4 regions of the Gordonia polyisoprenivorans genome follow, and region 1 is predicted to be linked to each of the others. Evidence: riboswitches for the same ligand, from Rfam matches in the RefSeq annotation. Region 1 holds a riboswitch; each other region holds the start of a gene.

Region 1 (4,152 bases):
AGGCGACGCTCTCGTTGCCCGCCCAGCAGACCTACAGTGACGGCACCGTCGTGAACTGGAACGAGAAAGCGGTCTCCGGTCACGCCGAGCCCGAGCATCCGGCGCCCGTGCTCTCCCTCGCCGCCGCATCCGGTGGACACACGACCGATCAGTCGATGTCGAATGACTCGACTTCGTCACCGTCATGGCCGGGTATCGCCGGATTGGTCATCGCGATCATCGCCCTGCTGGTCGGGGTAGCCAACCTCGCGCTGATTCGCAAGGGGCGTTCATCGAATTGAGTTGGCGCAGAGCGCTCCTGGTGTTCACCGGGGTGGTATGTGCGTTGGTGATGGCCACTCCCGGCCTGGCCGGCGCACATGCCACCCTGGTCTCCAGCGTGCCCGCCGGCGACTCGCGAGTCGCCATCTCGCCGTCACAGGTGGTGTTGACCTTCGACGAGAACATCAGTGTGGGAGCCGATCCCGCGCGTGTCATCTCGGCACAGGGCGATCGCGTCGACACCGGCTCACCACATCTGATCTCGGCCGGCAACGCCCTGGTCATCCCGGTGCGCCCCGATCTGCCTGCCGGAAGTTATTCGGCCACCTGGCGAGTCATCTCCGCCGACACCCACGTGGTCACCGGGTCCATCGTGTTCGGCGTGCGGGCCGACCCCGGAGCGCCCGCCCCGGTGGCACCGCCGGTCGCCGCCTCGGTCGCCGCACTCGATCGCGCATCGCAGGTGCTGCTCTACGCGGGCCTGGTGGGCGCTGTGGGTCTCGCGGTGGTGTCGCTGATGCTGTATCCGAGAACGTTGGCGCTCAAACGATTCCGACGGGCGGTGGCGTCGAGTTGGGTTCTGGCGGTGCTGGCCTGTGCGGGGACGGTTCTCGTCCGGGCCGCCGAAAAGGCAGATGTCGTTGTGAGCCAGGCTTTCTCGGGCTCGGCCCTCTCCTCCGGCCTCGACGGTGGCGATACGAGGGTGGTGCTCATCAGAGCGGCCCTGGTCGTGGTGCTCGGGCCGGTGCTGTTCGCGGCCGCGCGCCGGCGAGTTCCACATGCGTGGGGTGCAGCGCTGATCGGGGCCTGCGGGCTGGGTGTCGCCGTCACCATCGCCGCCGACGGCCATGCGTCGGTGGGGGATCTGGCATGGCTGGCCGTGCCGGTCACCACCCTGCACGTGGTGGCAATGATGCTGTGGCTCGGCGGGCTGCTCTCGATGGTGCTGATCATATTGTCTTACAAGCACTCCCGGAACCCAGCCGCGGTGGCGTCCAAATCGGCGACACCTGAATCCCCGGAATCCGAACCGCCGACGCCTGAGCTGCTGACACCTGCCGTGTTGCACCGGTGGTCGAGGTGGGCGTTCGCCATGGTGGTCGTCCTGGTGCTCTCCGGGGAATTCCAGGCGTGGCGGCAGATCTGGCCGGTGCAAGCGCTGTGGGACACCACCTACGGTGTCGTGCTACTCGTCAAATCGGCTCTCGTACTGTCGATGCTCGGCCTGGCGGCATACGCGCGTCGTCGCCTCGGCCTCAGCCGTCTTCGGCGTTCGGTGCCGCTCGAGATGGCATGCGGCATCGCTGTCCTCGTCGTCACCTCCGTCTTGGTCACCGAACCGCCCGCGCGCACCACATACGGTCCGCCGGTGCAGGTGGTGGCCCCTCTCGACGACGGCTCGGCACAGGTGTCGGTATCGACAACGCGCCGCGGCGCCACCGTGGTGGACGTGACCCTCGATGACGGTCACGGGACGCCGATCCGGGCCCGGTCGCTGCGCGCCACATTGTCCTCGGAGTCGGCGGGGATTCCGTCGTTGGCGCTGAGATTCGTTCCGGCCCAATCGGACACAACGGACACGGGCTCGCCCGGGTCGGCCCGCTGGCACAGCGTTGCGGCGTCGGTTCCCGTCGCCGGTGCGTGGACACTGACGCTGACCGTGCAGTTCAGCGATTCCGACGCGCAGGTCACCACCGTCGGATTTGTCGTGTGGTGATGCCCCCGGGGTCGTGAGTTCCCGTCGGGAATTCCCCGGTCTGCGAGACGCCTCGTCGATTGATTTCACCGCCGAGGGAGTAGCGTCCTTCGTCAGCGCGTGGGAATCCAGGAAACCGGTGGAAATCCGGTGCGGTCGCGCCACTGTCATCCGTGCCGAACGGGCACGGTCAGCCAGACCCTGGCCCACGTCACCTTGTCCGGACGCGTAATCCAAAGGCTCTCACGTGAATTCTGCATCCTCGGCCGCCGGCCAGATCGGCTCGGCCGGTAGCACCAGATGGACCCGGACCGACTGGGTCCACGCCGCAGTACAACTCGGCGTCATCGCGGCGATGCACGCCGTGGCTTTCGGTGTGCTGTTCATGGTCATCGTGCCGCACCACTACAGCCTTGGTAAGCAGGTCTTCAGTGTGGGTCTCGCCGTCACGGCCTACACCTTCGGTCTGCGGCACGCATTCGACGCCGATCACATCGCCGCGATCGACAACACCACCCGCAAACTGATGAATGACGGCAAACGCCCGAAATCGGTCGGATTCTGGTTCGCCATGGGGCATTCCACGATCGTCTTCGTGATGGCGATACTCGTGGTCGCCGGCGCCCACGCGGTCTCGGCGCTCGCCGACGACGATTCGCCCGCCCGGCATGCGCTGGGCACCATCAGCACGATCGCGTCCGGCTCGTTCCTGTATCTGATCGCGCTGATCAACATCGTTGCGCTCATCGGTATCTGGCGGGTGTTCCGCTCACTGCGCCGCGGTAGTTTCGACGAGGAGCAACTCGACGAGGCACTCGACGGCCGGGGCTTTCTCGCACGACTCCTCGGGCCGGTGATGCGCCGCATCCGGCATCCATTCCAGATGTATCCCGTGGGTGTGTTGTTCGGACTCGGCTTCGATACCGCGACGGAGGTGGCTCTGCTCGCACTCGCCGGTACCGGCGCTGTCGCGGGATTGCCCTGGTATGCGATTCTCGTTCTGCCCCTGCTGTTCGCGAGCGGGATGAGTCTGATGGACACCCTCGACGGCATGTTCATGACCGTGGCCTACGACTGGGCGTTCGCCCATCCCGCACGCAAGATCTACTACAACCTGACCATCACCGGCCTGTCGATCGCGGTGGCGTTGCTCATCGGGACCATCGAACTGGTCAGCGTGCTGCACGACGATCTCGGCTGGGATGACCCGATCACCAACTGGATCAGTGGTTTCGATCTGAACACCGCGGGCATCGCGATCGTGATCATGTTCATCGTCGCGTGGGGTATCGCCATCGCCTATTGGAAACTGGCGCGGCTGGAGCACCGGCTGGTCCGGACCCCTCCGAACCTCGGTGACCATCCACCTCGGAGGAGACAGAACGTCTCAGATCAGCGTCGACCAGTAATCCCAGAAGTGCACACCGATCGCGACGATGATGATCGCGTACCACAGCGGCAACAGCACCCACAGCCAGCCGCGAAGGTCGTGGGCTCGTGGCGAGTCACCGAAAAGCCTTCCGGCGCTGAGGATCAACAGAATCGGCGTCAGCGTCCACACCACCATGCAGTAAGGGCACAGCGCGTTGATCCGGTAGATGCTCTGGAAGGCGAGCCAGTTGACGAAGACGAAACCCAGGGCGAGCCCGAGTGTTTGACCCGCCCAATACCACCGCGGCAGCCAGACGCGGGCGATGGTGAGCACGCCGGTCACGATGATCACCGAGAAGGCGGCGATACCGATCAGCGGATTGGGGAACCCGAAGACACGAGCCTGCTCGGTCACCATCACCGAGCCACAGGACAGCACCGGATTGATGCTGCAACTCGGCACGTACTCCGGGTTGATGAGCAGTTCGATGCGCTCGATCGTCAGCGTCGCCGCCGAGATGAACCCGAGGACACCGAGAATCAGGGTCACGATGCCGGTCGCGGTGGACACGTCGGGGCGCTGAAGCCACCACGGCCGGTCATCGGTGATCACGTCCGCGGCGATCAGCTCGTCGTCGGGCGGTTCGACCGCCGGTGCCTCAGGGTCCGGGGTGGTGCCGGAAGGAGAGGTGGTGCTGCTCATTGCTGGTCGCTTCGTCTCGGGGTGGATTACTGTGCGGTGCCGGCGGCCTGATTGATCTGGGCGAGGAAGGCATCGGGCCCCAGCTGGATGTTGAAATCCTGACCGTTGATCTTCACCGTCG
Region 2 (4,152 bases), 2.5 Mb from region 1:
CGGGGGCGTACCCGCCGATCCCCGCAGATCCCTGGTGCAGCAACACCTTTGCGTGCGGCAAGATGTACCGTTTTCCGCGGGTACCGCAGCAGAGCAAGAATTGCCCGGCGCTGTAGGCCATTCCGAGGTTGACCGTCACCACGTCGTTCGGGACGATCCGCATCGTGTCCATGATGGCGAGCATCGCGGGCACCGAGCCGCCCGGAGAGTTGATCCACAGGCCGATGTCGGCGACCGGATCCTGTGCCGACAGCATCACCAACTGTGCGCACAGCGCGCTGCCGATCTCGTCGTCGAGCGCCGAATCGAGCATCAGGATGCGTTGGTTCAGCAGGCTCTCGGCGGTGCGTTTGCGGAGGGGCGGGGAAGTTTTGTGTTCGCTCATGCGTCCAGCGTGTCGAGGCGGCCCGGACGGTGCCAGTCGGTGCTGCTGTGCGCGGAATCGCGCGGCGCACAGCAGATGTGGTGCGGGCACAGTTGCTCTGATGGTCTGCTCAGAGCACCTCGACCTCGGGGCGTCCGGCCGGAATGGTCACCACTGCGCGGGTGTGGAGCCGGGCGTCGGCGGTGCTGACGGTCGGGCAGACCCGGAACCGCGCCTCCCACCGGTCGTGGGTGATCGTGTTCAGGACGTATCCGCGTTGGGCGTTGCCGAATCGTACGTGGGGTGAGGCGGCCTTGAGTTGTCGATCGGACTCGTCACTGTCGGCACCGTCGCCGCCGGAGCTGATGGATGTGCCCGCCAACTCGACACCGACCGTGGGCGCAGGTCGGGTGTAGATGGATCGCAACTCCGACACCACATTCCGGTGGATGTCGCCGACGATCGACACGAGATTGGCGGTTCGGCGTTCGCGGGCGCCCTCGAGGACACGGGCCCGCGACGCCTCGTACCCGCTCCATCCGTCCATGCTCACCGCGCGGACCCCGTCACGCTCGCGCGCGAGGTCGGCGATCGTCGTCTGGTGGGCCAGGACGTTCCATCGGCTGCCGGACGCGGCGAGACCGTCGAGAATCCACCGCTCCTGGGCTGCGCCGGTGATGGTGCGGTGCGGGTCGGCGGTGGCCGCGTTCTGCCCGGTGTCGTTGTCGCCGTTGACCTGATCGCTGCGGTGAGTACGCGTGTCGAGGACGCTGAACTGAGCAAGATCGCCGAACGTGAAGCGACGATAGGCACGAAATCCGCGCCCGGGCGGGGCGAGCCGAACGGCGGTGTTCTCCCACCAGGCGCGCATGCCCGCAGCCCGGCGGAGCAGGAACTGCGGTAGGGGTTGGTCGTCCTCGGGAATGTCGGCGGCCCAGTTGTTGTCGACCTCGTGGTCATCGAAGATCGTGATGAACGGGCTCATCCGATGCGCCGCTTGCAGGTTCGGGTCGAGTTTGTACAGGGCATAGCGTTCGCGGTAGTCGTCGAGGTCACGGCATTCGCGATACGCCGACGCCGGCACCACCGCGGTATCGCGTGCACCGCCGCCCATCGGGATCGGCTTCTCGTAGATGTAGTCGCCCAGATGAAACACCACGTCGGGGGCCTCGCGGGCCATGTCACCGAACGCCGGGTAGTGGCCGTCGGCCCAGGCCTGACAGGAGGCGAGGGCGAATGACATTGCGCCGGTGGGAGTTCCGGTGCGTTGCGCGGTGCGGGTCCGGCCGACCTCGGAGACTTCACCGAGCGCGCGGAATCGGTAGAAGTAGTCGGTACCCGGCGTCAGGCCGCGGACGTCGACGTGCACGCTGTGCCCGGTGTTCGGGCCGGCGCGGGTCACCCCGCGCGCCACGACGATCCGCATCCGTTCGTCGCGGGCCACTTCCCAGCCGACATCGTGGGTGTCTCGGCCCATACCCGCCCCGGGTGCGAGGGGGTCGGTCGCCAGCCTGGTCCACAGGATGACAGCGTCGGGGAGCGGGTCGCCGGAGGCGATTCCCAGGGTGAACGGGTGGCCGGCACCTCGGACTCGTGGAGCGGAGGCGGCGTCGGTGGCGAACAGGGTGGGGGCGGTGGCCAGCCCGGCGGACAGCGCGGTCCAGGTGAGGAATCGACGGCGGGTCGTGCCGGCGCGCAGCACCTTGTCCGGGGTGACACGTAGCGGAGCGTGGTTGGGGGAGCGCATGCGTCGAGGCGATCACCGCACGGTGTCGTCACGGACGACGACCGGCCACGAGTCGGTGATGCGGGAGTGAAGACCTGGGCGACGCCTCGGCGAGATGCCTGCTACGCTCAGCGCGCGTCGGTTCCGACCGGGCCACACGGGCCGGTCGGTGAAAAGGGAATCTGGTGAGAATCCAGAGCTGCCCCGCAGCGGTGACGGAAACGACAGCGGCTCCTCGCACTGGACTTCACGGTCCGGGAAGCGGCCGCGGGTAGGTGGCATCTCGGTGCCGGGTCCGAAGTCCGAAGACTTGCCGCCGTGGCCATGGGCAACCGTGGTCGACACTTGCCTCGCGGGATATGGCCGGTGCGCCGATCTGTCGTGCGCGGCTGTCTTCCGCCCGACGAGAGACCGTGCCACAGTGGATGATCACACCTCTCCGCAGGCCACCCCGGCCGCGCCGACCTGGACGCGTGTCGGCGTGTTCGCGGCGCTCGGTGTGCTCGCGCTGTTCGTGGTCGCGTGGGCCGGTGTGGCGTTCGGTACCGCCGACGTCGGTGGTACCGACGTGCCGCGCTTCGTGTGGGCCGCGCTGACCGGCGGCCCGATCTCCGCCGACGACGCCGCCGCGTACTGGATCGTCATCGATTCCCGGGTACCACGCGTGATCACCGGAGCGGTGGTGGGTGCCGGGTTGTCGGTCGTCGGAGTGGTCGTGCAGGCGATGGTGCGCAACCCGCTCGCCGACCCCTACGTCCTCGGTATCTCGTCCGGCGCATCGGTGGGGGCCACGAGCGTGGTGCTCTTCGGCGTCCTGTCGGGCATCGGGCTCTACGCCATGCCGGTCGCCGCCTTCGCCGGAGCTCTGCTCGCCACCCTCATCGTGTTCGGGATGGCCTCCGGCGCAGGCGGATTGACACCGTTACGCCTCGTGTTGACCGGCACCGCGGTGGGCTACGGCTTCTCGGCGCTGACCACCGTGCTGGTGTTTCTCGCACCCACCGGCGACGCCGCGCGCAGCGTGATGTTCTGGCTCCTGGGCAGTCTGGCCGCGGCCAGCTGGTATTCGGCGGTCCTCGTGGGCGTCGTGACCGTCGGCGGGGTGATCGCGGTGGCGAGCCTGGCGCGCTCGCTCAATGCGCTCGCCATGGGTGACGAGGTCGCCGCATCCCTCGGATTGTCGGCGTCGCGGTTCCGCGTCATGGCATTCGCGTTGTCGGCGTTGATGACCGGCGTGATGGTGTCGGTGTGCGGGGCGATCGGCTTCGTCGGGCTCGTCGTTCCCCACGTCGCGCGGTTACTCGTCGGCGCCGACCATCGCCGACTCGTGGTGATCGCTCCGCTGATCGGCGCGGTGTTCCTCGTCGCGGCAGATCTCGTCGCCCGAACCGCCGTGCCGCCGCAGGAACTGCCGCTGGGCGCGATCACCGCCGCCGTCGGGGTGCCGATGTTCCTGATCCTCATGCACCGCCGGCGCAGCGTGGTCGATCGATGAAACGGGTTGACGGCCACCGGAGGTCGGGAACATGACCACAGCGGGGTATCACGGGGTCGGCGTCGACATCGGTTCGGTGACGCTGCTGCGTGAGGTGACCTTCACCGCCGCGCCGGGGAGTTTTCTCGGCGTGATCGGACCCAACGGCAGCGGGAAATCGACACTGCTGCGTTGTCTGTATCGCGCCCAGCGCCCCACCGTCGGCCACGTCGAGGTCGACGGCGTCGACGTCACCGCGATCTCGATGCGCGACAACGCCCGTCAGGTCGCCGCGCTCACCCAGAGTTCCACGCTGGACTTCGATTTCACCGCAGCCGAGGTGATCGCCAGCGGTCGGTTCCCGCATCGGTCGATCGCGCGGACATCCCGGGCGAGGGACGCCGCGGCGGTCGAGGAGGCCATGGGTGTCGCCGGAGTCGGCCATCTCGCCGACCGCGTCTTCACCTCGCTGTCCGGGGGTGAGGCGCAACGGGTGCTGATCGCGCGGGTACTCGCCCAGCAGCCGCGGGTGATGGTGCTCGACGAGCCGACCAACCATCTCGATGTGCGACACCAGTTCTCGGTGCT
Region 3 (4,152 bases), 2.2 Mb from region 1:
ACCCGAGCTCTCCCGCTCCGCAATCGGCTCAGCTGATTGTCGTGCTCAGTTGGCCAGTGCGCGAGTGGTTTTGGCCGCCGAGACCAGATTCGTCAGCGCCGCGGTCACCTCGGTGGTGCCGCGAGTCTTCAGGCCACAGTCCGGATTCACCCACAGGCGCTGCGGCCCGACGGCATCGAGCGCCGCGCGCAACGACGATTCGATCTCGGTGACGTCGGGGACACGCGGTGAGTGGATGTCATATACACCCGGCCCGACGCCGTTGGCGAATCCGATGGCATTGAGGTCGGCGAGGACCTCCATGCTCGACCGTGCCGCCTCGATCGAGGTGACATCGGCGTCGAGTTCGGCGATCGCACCGATGACCTCGCCGAACTCCGAGTAGCACAGATGGGTGTGGACCTGCGTGGCGTCGTCGACACCCGAGGTGGCCAGGCGGAATGCCCGCACCGCCCAGTCCAGGTACGCGGGTTTGTCGGCGTCGCGCAGCGGGAGCAGCTCACGGAGGGCCGGCTCGTCGACCTGGATGATGCCGATGCCGATCCGCTCGAGATCGATCGTCTCGTCCCGGATCGCGAGGGCGATCTGGTCGGCCGAGTCCGACAGGGGCTGATCGTCACGCACGAACGACCACGCGAGAATCGTGACGGGTCCGGTGAGCATGCCCTTGACCGGCTTGCCGGTCAGCGACTGGGCGTAGGCGATCCAGTCGACGGTCATCGGCGCCGGGCGGGACACGTCGCCGAACAGGATCGGCGGACGCACGCACCGAGTCCCGTAGGACTGCACCCAGGCGTGGGCGGTGGCGAAGAAGCCGTCGAGCTGCTCGGCGAAATACTGCACCATGTCGTTGCGTTCGGGTTCGCCGTGGACGAGCACATCGAGCCCGATCTCCTCCTGCAGCGCAACCACATCGGCGATCTCCGCCCGCATCCGACGGACGTACTCGGCGTCGTCGATCCCACCGGAGCGCAGCGCGGCGCGCGCCAGTCGGATCGCCGAGGTCTGTGGGTAGGAGCCGATGGTCGTGGTGGGCAACGGCGGGAGATTCAGCCGCTCGGTCTGCGCAGCCGCGCGGGCCGAGGCATCGCCGCGCGTGCGTGCGGCGTCGGTGAGGGCGGCCAGACGCTCACGCACCGCCGGATCGTGCACGCGCGGATCGGATTCGCGGGTGGCCAGTGCCGCGGCAGCGGCATCGAACGCGTCGGCCTGAGACGGCCGACCGTGGCGCAGCGCCTCCGACAGGATCGCGACCTCGCGGTACTTCTCGGCCGCAAAGGCCAGCCAACCGCGCAGGTTGTCGTCGAGTTCGGTTTCGGGTTCGACGGAATACGGCACGTGCAGCGTCGAGCACGAGGTGGACACCGCCAACGACCCCGCCGACCCGAGCAGGGTGCCCAGGGTGGCAAGCGCTTTCTCGAGATCGGTTCGCCAGATGTTGCGCCCGTTGACCACGCCGGCCACCACGAGCATGTCGGCCAGTTCGGGAACGCCGACCACCGTTTCGACCGAGCCCTCGATCAGATCGACGGCCACCGCCTCGATACCGGTGCGCGCGAGGGCGCGCACACTGTCGCGGGCGTCGCCGAAGTACGTGGCGACGCAGAGTGCCGGTCGTGAGTTCGCTTGCGCGAGGGTCGAGTACACCGATCCGGCCAGCGCGGGGAGGCGGTCTGCGGCATCGGTGACCAGGATCGGTTCGTCGATCTGTACCCACTCGACCCCGGCCGCGGCGAGACGGGCCAGCAGGTCGAGATACAGCGGCAGCAGCTCGTTGACGCGATCAAGCGGAGAGCCCTCGTCTGCGGTGTCGTGGGCGGATTTCGACAACGCGAGGAAGGTGATCGGCCCGATGACGACCGGGCGTGCGGTCACGCCGGCGGCCTGCGCCTCGGCCACCTCGGCGAGAACCTTCTCCGGGTGCAGGGAGAAGGCGGTGGCGTCACCGATCTCGGGCACGAGGTAGTGGTAGTTGGTGTCGAACCACTTGGTCATCTCCAGCGGTGTGACGTCGGCGGTGCCGCGGGCCGCTGCGAAGTAGCGGTCGAGGGGATCGGTGATGTGTGCGACCCGCTCGGGCAGGGCGCCGAGCAGCACGGCGGTGTCGAGCATCTGATCGTAGTAGGAGAAGGTGTTGACCGGAATCGAGTCGAGGCCGGCCGCCGTGAGCGCCGCGATGGTGTCGCGCCGCAGCCCGGCGGCCACGGTCTCGAGGCCGGCGGCGTCGATGCGCCCGGCCCAGTAGCTCTCGATCGCGCGCTTGAGCTCACGGTGTGGCCCGATGCGTGGTGTGCCGAGCACGGTGGCGGAAAACGGGGTCGTCCGTTGGGACATGGGTGGTGCACTCCTGCAATGGTTTCCGACGGTCCGCCGCCGTTGCAGGGCGTGCCGAAGGGACGCCGGAGAGAACGTGCACGGCATCCGCGCATCACCTGGCACTCGCTTCGACCTGCGCCCATTCCACGAGGCGACGAGCCACCGGCCGCGGCGCGGCCGGTACAGCAGGCAGGTCTTCGGACTCGTCGGCGGGCGACCATCAGGTCGCGGTCCTAGTGGCCGTCGCTTCCCGGACGCATGCGTCCAGTGCTCGATGACGGCGGTCGTTCCGACATACCGCTGCGGGACAGTTCCGGATTCGCACCGGATTCCCTCTTACGACGCCGGACCCGGACGCGGGGCCCCACGACATCGGAGGCCACGACAGACGGGGCGGCGAACCAACTGCACCGCCGAGCATAGAGGATATCCCCGAATACCGGTGTGCGCGCCCGGTCAGCTACCGCGATAGGTGGAGTACGAGTACGGGCTCAGCAGCAGCGGGACGTGGTGATGCCGTTCGGGATCGTCGACGGTGAAGCAGATGTCGACCTCCGGATAGAATCCCCGGATGTCGTTGTCGGCGAACCACTCTCCGGTGTCGAACACCAGATGGTAGATGCCGGGCACGAGCGGGTCGCTGTTCACCTGCGCGATGCGACCGTCGGAATCGGTGACGCCGGAGGCGACTTCGCCGCCCGCGGCATCCTGCAGGGAGACCACGACGCCCACCGCGGGTGCACCGGAGACCGCGTCGAGGACATGGGTGGACAGACCGGTCATCTCGGTGGTTCGCTCCTCGTGGATCGCCTGCGATTCTCAGTCGTCAACATACTCGATCGCCGGGGTGAGCATGCGCTGCAGTCGACTTCGGTTGATCTTGGCCAACTCCATCCGCAGCACCCTCCGCTCGGTCGCCGGGTCGTTGCGCATCCGCTCCTTGAGGATGGCCAGCAACTCCGCCGCCGGCCGCCCATTGGCGAAGACAAGGTACACGTGCCCGAACTTCTCGTCGTAGGCCTTGTTGAGCTCCTTGAGTTCGACCAACACCGCCGGATCGGCGCCGGTCACCCCGGACTGCTCACGCGTGGAGGACGCGTTGTCCGGGCGGTCGCCGATCCGGGGGTGACCGGCCAGGGCCTCGTCGAGGTCGGCATCGGTGAGCTCGGCCAGGATGAGATCGGCATAGGAGAGCAATGCCTCGTCGTCGGAGAAGGGTCGGGCCTTGGCCACACGCAGCGCCCAGATCGACGAACTACAACACTCGTAGAGCGTGCCGATGGCCTGCCGTTCGGTCAGCTCGTTGAAACTGGGCAACCCGCGCCAGTCGACTCGTCGCACGCCGATCAGCCTAGGAGAGTTCGGGCTGACGGCCGAATCGCACCGACGTCAGCGGGTTGGCATCGGCAACCAGATCGTCGAAGCGATAGTTGACGATCTTGGCGATCTCGATGAGCGCGAACGACTTCTCGGAGGTCTCCGAGTTGTCCATGCGGGACCAGCCGTTGCGCAGCACGCGGTCGTAACGCTCGGTCTCGCGGGCGCAGATCACCAACGGGAACCCGAAGTGCTCCCGATAGGCGGCAGCGAGATTCACGACGTTCTCGTGCTCGGTCTCCTCGAGGTGCGACAGACCCTTGTGGTCGACCGCGATCAGCTCGCCGGTTTCCTCGTCCTCGGCGCCGAGGTCGGGGAAGGCCTGGATGAGGTCGAGCTGTTGGGTGTCGCTGCCGGTGAGCATCGCCTCCTGGAAGGCGCTGCGCAGATCGTGGACATCGTCGAAAGGCCGCTGCTCCCAAGCCCTGTCGAGAACCCAGTCGACGCCCTGAACGACCT
Region 4 (4,152 bases), 2.3 Mb from region 1:
CGCCAGCTGGTGGCTCCGAGCGCGAAGACGTCGCCGACGCGTGACTCGTAGACCATCTCCTCGTCGAGTTCGCCCACCCGCGTTTGTTTCTCGCCGACCATGAACACACCGAACAACCCACGGTCCGGAATGGTGCCACCGGAGGTGACGGCGAGCCGCTGGGCGCCGCGACGTCCGATGAGCACGTTGCGTTCGCGGTCCCAGGTGACGCGTGGACGCAGTTCGGCGAATTCGTCGGACGGGAATCGTCCGGAGATGAGATCGAGGGTCGCCTCGTACACGCCGCGGCCGAGCTCCCGATACGGTGCACTGCGGCGCACGACCTCGAACCATTCGTCGACGTGGAGTTCGTCGATCGAAGCTGCGGCGATGGTCTGCTGGGCCAGGACGTCGAGCGGGTTGGTGGGTACCCGCAGTTCCTCGATCTCGCCCTGCCGCATGCGCGACACCGCCACGGTGCAGTGGATGAGGTCGGTGCGGTGTTTGGGGAACAGCACGCCCTGACTGATCTCGCCGACCTGGTGCCCCGCCCGGCCGATGCGTTGCAGACCGCTGGCCACCGACGGCGGCGCCTCGACCTGGACGACGAGATCCACTGCGCCCATGTCGATTCCGAGCTCAAGCGAACTGGTGGCCACCACGCATCGCAACCGGCCGGTCTTGAGTTCGTCCTCGATCTCGGCGCGCTGCTCCTTGCTGACCGACCCGTGATGTGCCCGGGCCAGTAGGGTCGTGGCCGCCGAGGACGCGCCGCTACCCATCACCATGGCCGGAGCGCCCCCGGCGACCCGCGGGTTGGCTGCGGCGGGCACCGCGGCCGGCGCGCTGCGGGATTCGGCGATCTCGTTGAGCCGTGCGGTCAGTCGCTCGGCGAGGCGACGGGAGTTGGCGAACACGATGGTCGTGCGATTGGCCTCGATGAGATCGACGATCGCCGATTCGACGTAGGGCCACAGCGATCCCGCGGTCGGGGAGAACGCGTCGTCGAGATCCTCGGAACCAGGTGCGTCCGGGGGCGGCGGGATGTTGGCCATGTCTTCCACGGGCACGTCGACGCGAAGATCGAAGGTCTTGCTCGCGGGTGGACGCACGATCGTGCACGGCGCGGCACCGGTCAGGAAGCCCGCGACCACCTCGGGCGGGCGAACCGTCGCCGACAATCCGATGCGCTGTGCGGGCGTCTCCAACAACTCGTCGAGACGCTCGAGGGACAGCGCCAGATGAGTGCCGCGCTTGGTGCCGGCCACCGCATGGACCTCGTCGATGATCACGGCCTCGACGCCGGTCAGTGTCTCCCGCGCCGAGGACGTCAGCATCAGGTACAGCGACTCCGGGGTGGTGATGAGGATGTCCGGGGGTGTGCGTACCAGGCTGCGGCGGGTCGCGGCGGGCGTGTCCCCGGATCGCAGGCCGACGGTGATCGCCGGCTCGGGATCGCCGAGTTCCTGCGCCGCGCGGGTGATGCCGGTCAGCGGTGCACGCAGGTTGCGTTCGACGTCGACGGCGAGGGCCTTGAGCGGTGAGATGTAGACGACCCGGGTGCCGCGTGCCCGATCCGGGCGCGCCGCGAGCCGGTCGAGGGCCCACAGGAATGCCGAGAGGGTCTTGCCCGAACCGGTGGGGGCGATGACCAGCGTGTGGTTGCCGTCGGCGATCGAGGACCACGCCCCGGTCTGAGCGGCGGTCGGCTCGGCGAAGGTGCCGCTGAACCAGCGCCGCGTGGGCGCGGTGAAGCGATCGAGGACCGACGGCGAAGCCATTCACCCATCATCCATGCCCCCTCCGACAAATCGCAGTGGCGGTGTTCTGCTCGGTTTGTCCGATGGGTCGTGCCGGTCACATTTGTCGGGTATAGAGTTCTCGCCAGATGCTGACGGAAACCCGGTGTGAGTCCGGGACGGTCGCGCCACTGTGAGCCGGGCCGGGGAGTCACCCCCGCCCGACGAGTCAGGATTCCGCCGAGCATCGATCCGACAAGCGCTGGGACGCGTCATCCCACGAAAGGACCTCCGATGGTTGCAACCACCCACCAGAACAAGGCACGGGCCCTTGCGGTACCCGACCTCTCCGTCGCGTCGGCAGCCCTGTGGCTGACCGCCACGTTCATCCTCGCCGCGATGGCCTACTACTTCATCGGTTACGACCAAGGTGCCTGGTCGGTGTTCGGCAACGACACCCACATCCATGAATTCGTGCACGACTCCCGGCACTTCCTCGGCTTCCCCTGCCACTGATCGAACGAGCACGGGAGACAACCGAACATGGAGAAGAAATTCATCGGCGCCGGCCTGCTGTCAGGACTGGTCGCCGGGATCGTCGCCTACGTTTTCGCTCGGATCTTCATCGAGCCGCAGGTGGCCAAGGCCATCGACTACGAGGACGGACGCAGTGAGGCCGAAGAGGCCCTGATGACCGCGCACGGGCACGGCGGCCACGAGCACGGCGCCGAGGTGTTCACCCGCTCGGTGCAGGAGAACATCGGCGCGGGTGTGGGGACCATCGTGTTCGCGGTGTCGATGGGCGCGTTCTTCGCAATCGCGTTCACGATCCTGTGGACCTACCTGGCGCATCACCGCACCGGAGCGGACCCACGTTGGGCCGCGGCCCTGATCGGGCTCCTCGGCTTCGTCGCGGTCTTCGGGGTGCCGTTCTTCGCGTATCCGGCCAACCCGCCGGCCGTCGGCGACGACGACACCATCGGTGCCCGGTCGACGGCGTATCTCACCCTCACCGTCATCTCGGTGGTCGCGGTGATCGCGGCGGTCGTGCTCGCGCTCTGGCTGCGGCAACGCTGGGGAGGGCTCGCGGCCACGGCGGCAGCCGCCGTCGGTTACCTGGTGGTCGTGACCATCGCGATCGCGCTACTGCCGGAATTCCACGAGGTTCCCGAGCCGGTCATGAACGGCGACACGATCGTCTTCCCCGGATTCCCGGGAGCTGTGATCGGAGACTTCCGGGTGTATGTGATCGCCAATCAGGTGATCCTGTGGACCGTCCTGACGACGACGTTCGCGGGCATCATGACCTGGCTGAGCCGGTCCGGTTCATCTCAGCGGGTGGCGACGCCGGCCGCGGCACACAGCTGATCTCTGCACCAACGTCCGCCCCGTGCACACGTGCAGGGCGGACGTTGGTGCGTTCGTGGGGTCTGCCGAGAAGGTGGGTGGGTCAGATGAGTACGCAGTCACCGCAGACGGCGCCCCGATCGCCGCTGACCCGATAGATCAAACAGCAACTGCGCCGGCGGAATCTCGGTCCCGCGCGTAACCGCCCGTCCTCGACATGGGGCTCGGCGAGAACACGGTCGGCCGCGGCGACGGCGAGAGCGCCCTGTTCGGGGCGCGCCGTCGCGATGAGTCTGGCGGCGCTGTTGGTCGCCGAGGCGACGTTGCCCCAGAGCGTTCGCCCACTCACGCCGAAGCCGTCGCCGACGGCGTCGGTGAGTGCACCGACGACTCCGTCGGCCGGGTTGGGCCGCACGTCGGTCGCGGCGGCGGTGACCGACAGCGGATACGGCCCGCCCAGTTCGTCCTGCCACCAGAGGTCCTCCGCCGCAACCGAGATCGGCGGTTCGTCGAGCGCAGCCACGGCGATCATCGGAGCGATGAGACGGGCGACCAGCCCGAGGTGGGTCACCGATGCGGCCACCCTCTGCTCGACGGGTGCCGCGGCGCCGGCCCCGAGTGCGGCGCGCACACGTTCCACCCGCGCCTCCAGCATGTGCGGATCCTCAATGAGAGCGGCCATTGTGAGCCACGGGGCATCACACCGTTGCCCGCGGGCATGCGTGCGGACGGCGAAGAAGGGGCCGAGGTCATCGAGAGTGGTCACTGCCGGACGAGCGTAGCCTGCTCGCCGACGGTCTGCGGGGTCGAGGGATGCATCCGGTTCATCAGGGCACCGAAGACCATTCCGATGACCAGCCACACGAGAGCCTGGTTCAGGATCGAATACCACCGGAACTTCCAGAGCACGTCGGCGTCGAAGCCCGGATAGACGATCTGCCCTGGCGCATAGACCCTTCCGTCGATCGTGAGTGGGTGATCGAGGATGTTGGTGATGGGTTGCGGTGTCTCGGTGGCGGCGCGTGCAAAGCCGAACTCACTGGAGTGGTCGACGTTTGCTGACAGATCACCGAGCGATGGCAGGACG

The links. A riboswitch is a leader RNA that binds a small molecule or an ion and turns the genes downstream of it on or off. The one in region 1 is predicted to bind cobalamin.
Region 2: linked by a shared signal. The riboswitch ahead of J6U32_RS11445 (FecCD family ABC transporter permease) and the one ahead of J6U32_RS27565 (HoxN/HupN/NixA family nickel/cobalt transporter) in region 1 are both predicted to bind cobalamin.
Region 3: linked by a shared signal. The riboswitch ahead of metE (5-methyltetrahydropteroyltriglutamate--homocysteine S-methyltransferase) and the one ahead of J6U32_RS27565 (HoxN/HupN/NixA family nickel/cobalt transporter) in region 1 are both predicted to bind cobalamin.
Region 4: linked by a shared signal. The riboswitch ahead of J6U32_RS12180 (CbtB domain-containing protein) and the one ahead of J6U32_RS27565 (HoxN/HupN/NixA family nickel/cobalt transporter) in region 1 are both predicted to bind cobalamin.

Annotation. Positions count from the first base shown of each region.
Region 1 covers NZ_CP072203.1:4,990,945-4,995,096, reverse strand. The annotation lists gene J6U32_RS22365 (YcnI family copper-binding membrane protein) at 1-281, shown strand, start outside; gene J6U32_RS22360 (copper resistance CopC/CopD family protein) at 278-1,978, shown strand; cobalamin riboswitch at 2,043-2,181, shown strand; partial or broken gene J6U32_RS27565 (HoxN/HupN/NixA family nickel/cobalt transporter) at 2,313-3,194, shown strand; gene J6U32_RS22355 (vitamin K epoxide reductase family protein) at 3,345-4,031, opposite strand; gene J6U32_RS22350 (DsbA family protein) at 4,058-4,152, opposite strand, start outside.
Region 2 covers NZ_CP072203.1:2,540,109-2,544,260, forward strand. The annotation lists gene J6U32_RS11435 (ClpP family protease) at 1-385, opposite strand, end outside; gene J6U32_RS11440 (alkaline phosphatase D family protein) at 495-2,111, opposite strand; cobalamin riboswitch at 2,213-2,422, shown strand; gene J6U32_RS11445 (FecCD family ABC transporter permease) at 2,512-3,585, shown strand; gene J6U32_RS11450 (ABC transporter ATP-binding protein) at 3,617-4,152, shown strand, end outside.
Region 3 covers NZ_CP072203.1:2,741,185-2,745,336, forward strand. The annotation lists gene metE (5-methyltetrahydropteroyltriglutamate--homocysteine S-methyltransferase) at 46-2,334, opposite strand; cobalamin riboswitch at 2,503-2,669, opposite strand; gene uraH (hydroxyisourate hydrolase) at 2,773-3,099, opposite strand; gene uraD (2-oxo-4-hydroxy-4-carboxy-5-ureidoimidazoline decarboxylase) at 3,136-3,657, opposite strand; gene J6U32_RS12360 (solute carrier family 23 protein) at 3,668-4,152, opposite strand, start outside.
Region 4 covers NZ_CP072203.1:2,700,190-2,704,341, forward strand. The annotation lists gene J6U32_RS12175 (ATP-dependent helicase) at 1-1,760, opposite strand, end outside; cobalamin riboswitch at 1,817-1,978, shown strand; gene J6U32_RS12180 (CbtB domain-containing protein) at 2,013-2,234, shown strand; gene J6U32_RS12185 (CbtA family protein) at 2,262-3,086, shown strand; gene J6U32_RS12190 ((2Fe-2S)-binding protein) at 3,169-3,831, opposite strand; gene J6U32_RS12195 (CbtA family protein) at 3,828-4,152, opposite strand, start outside.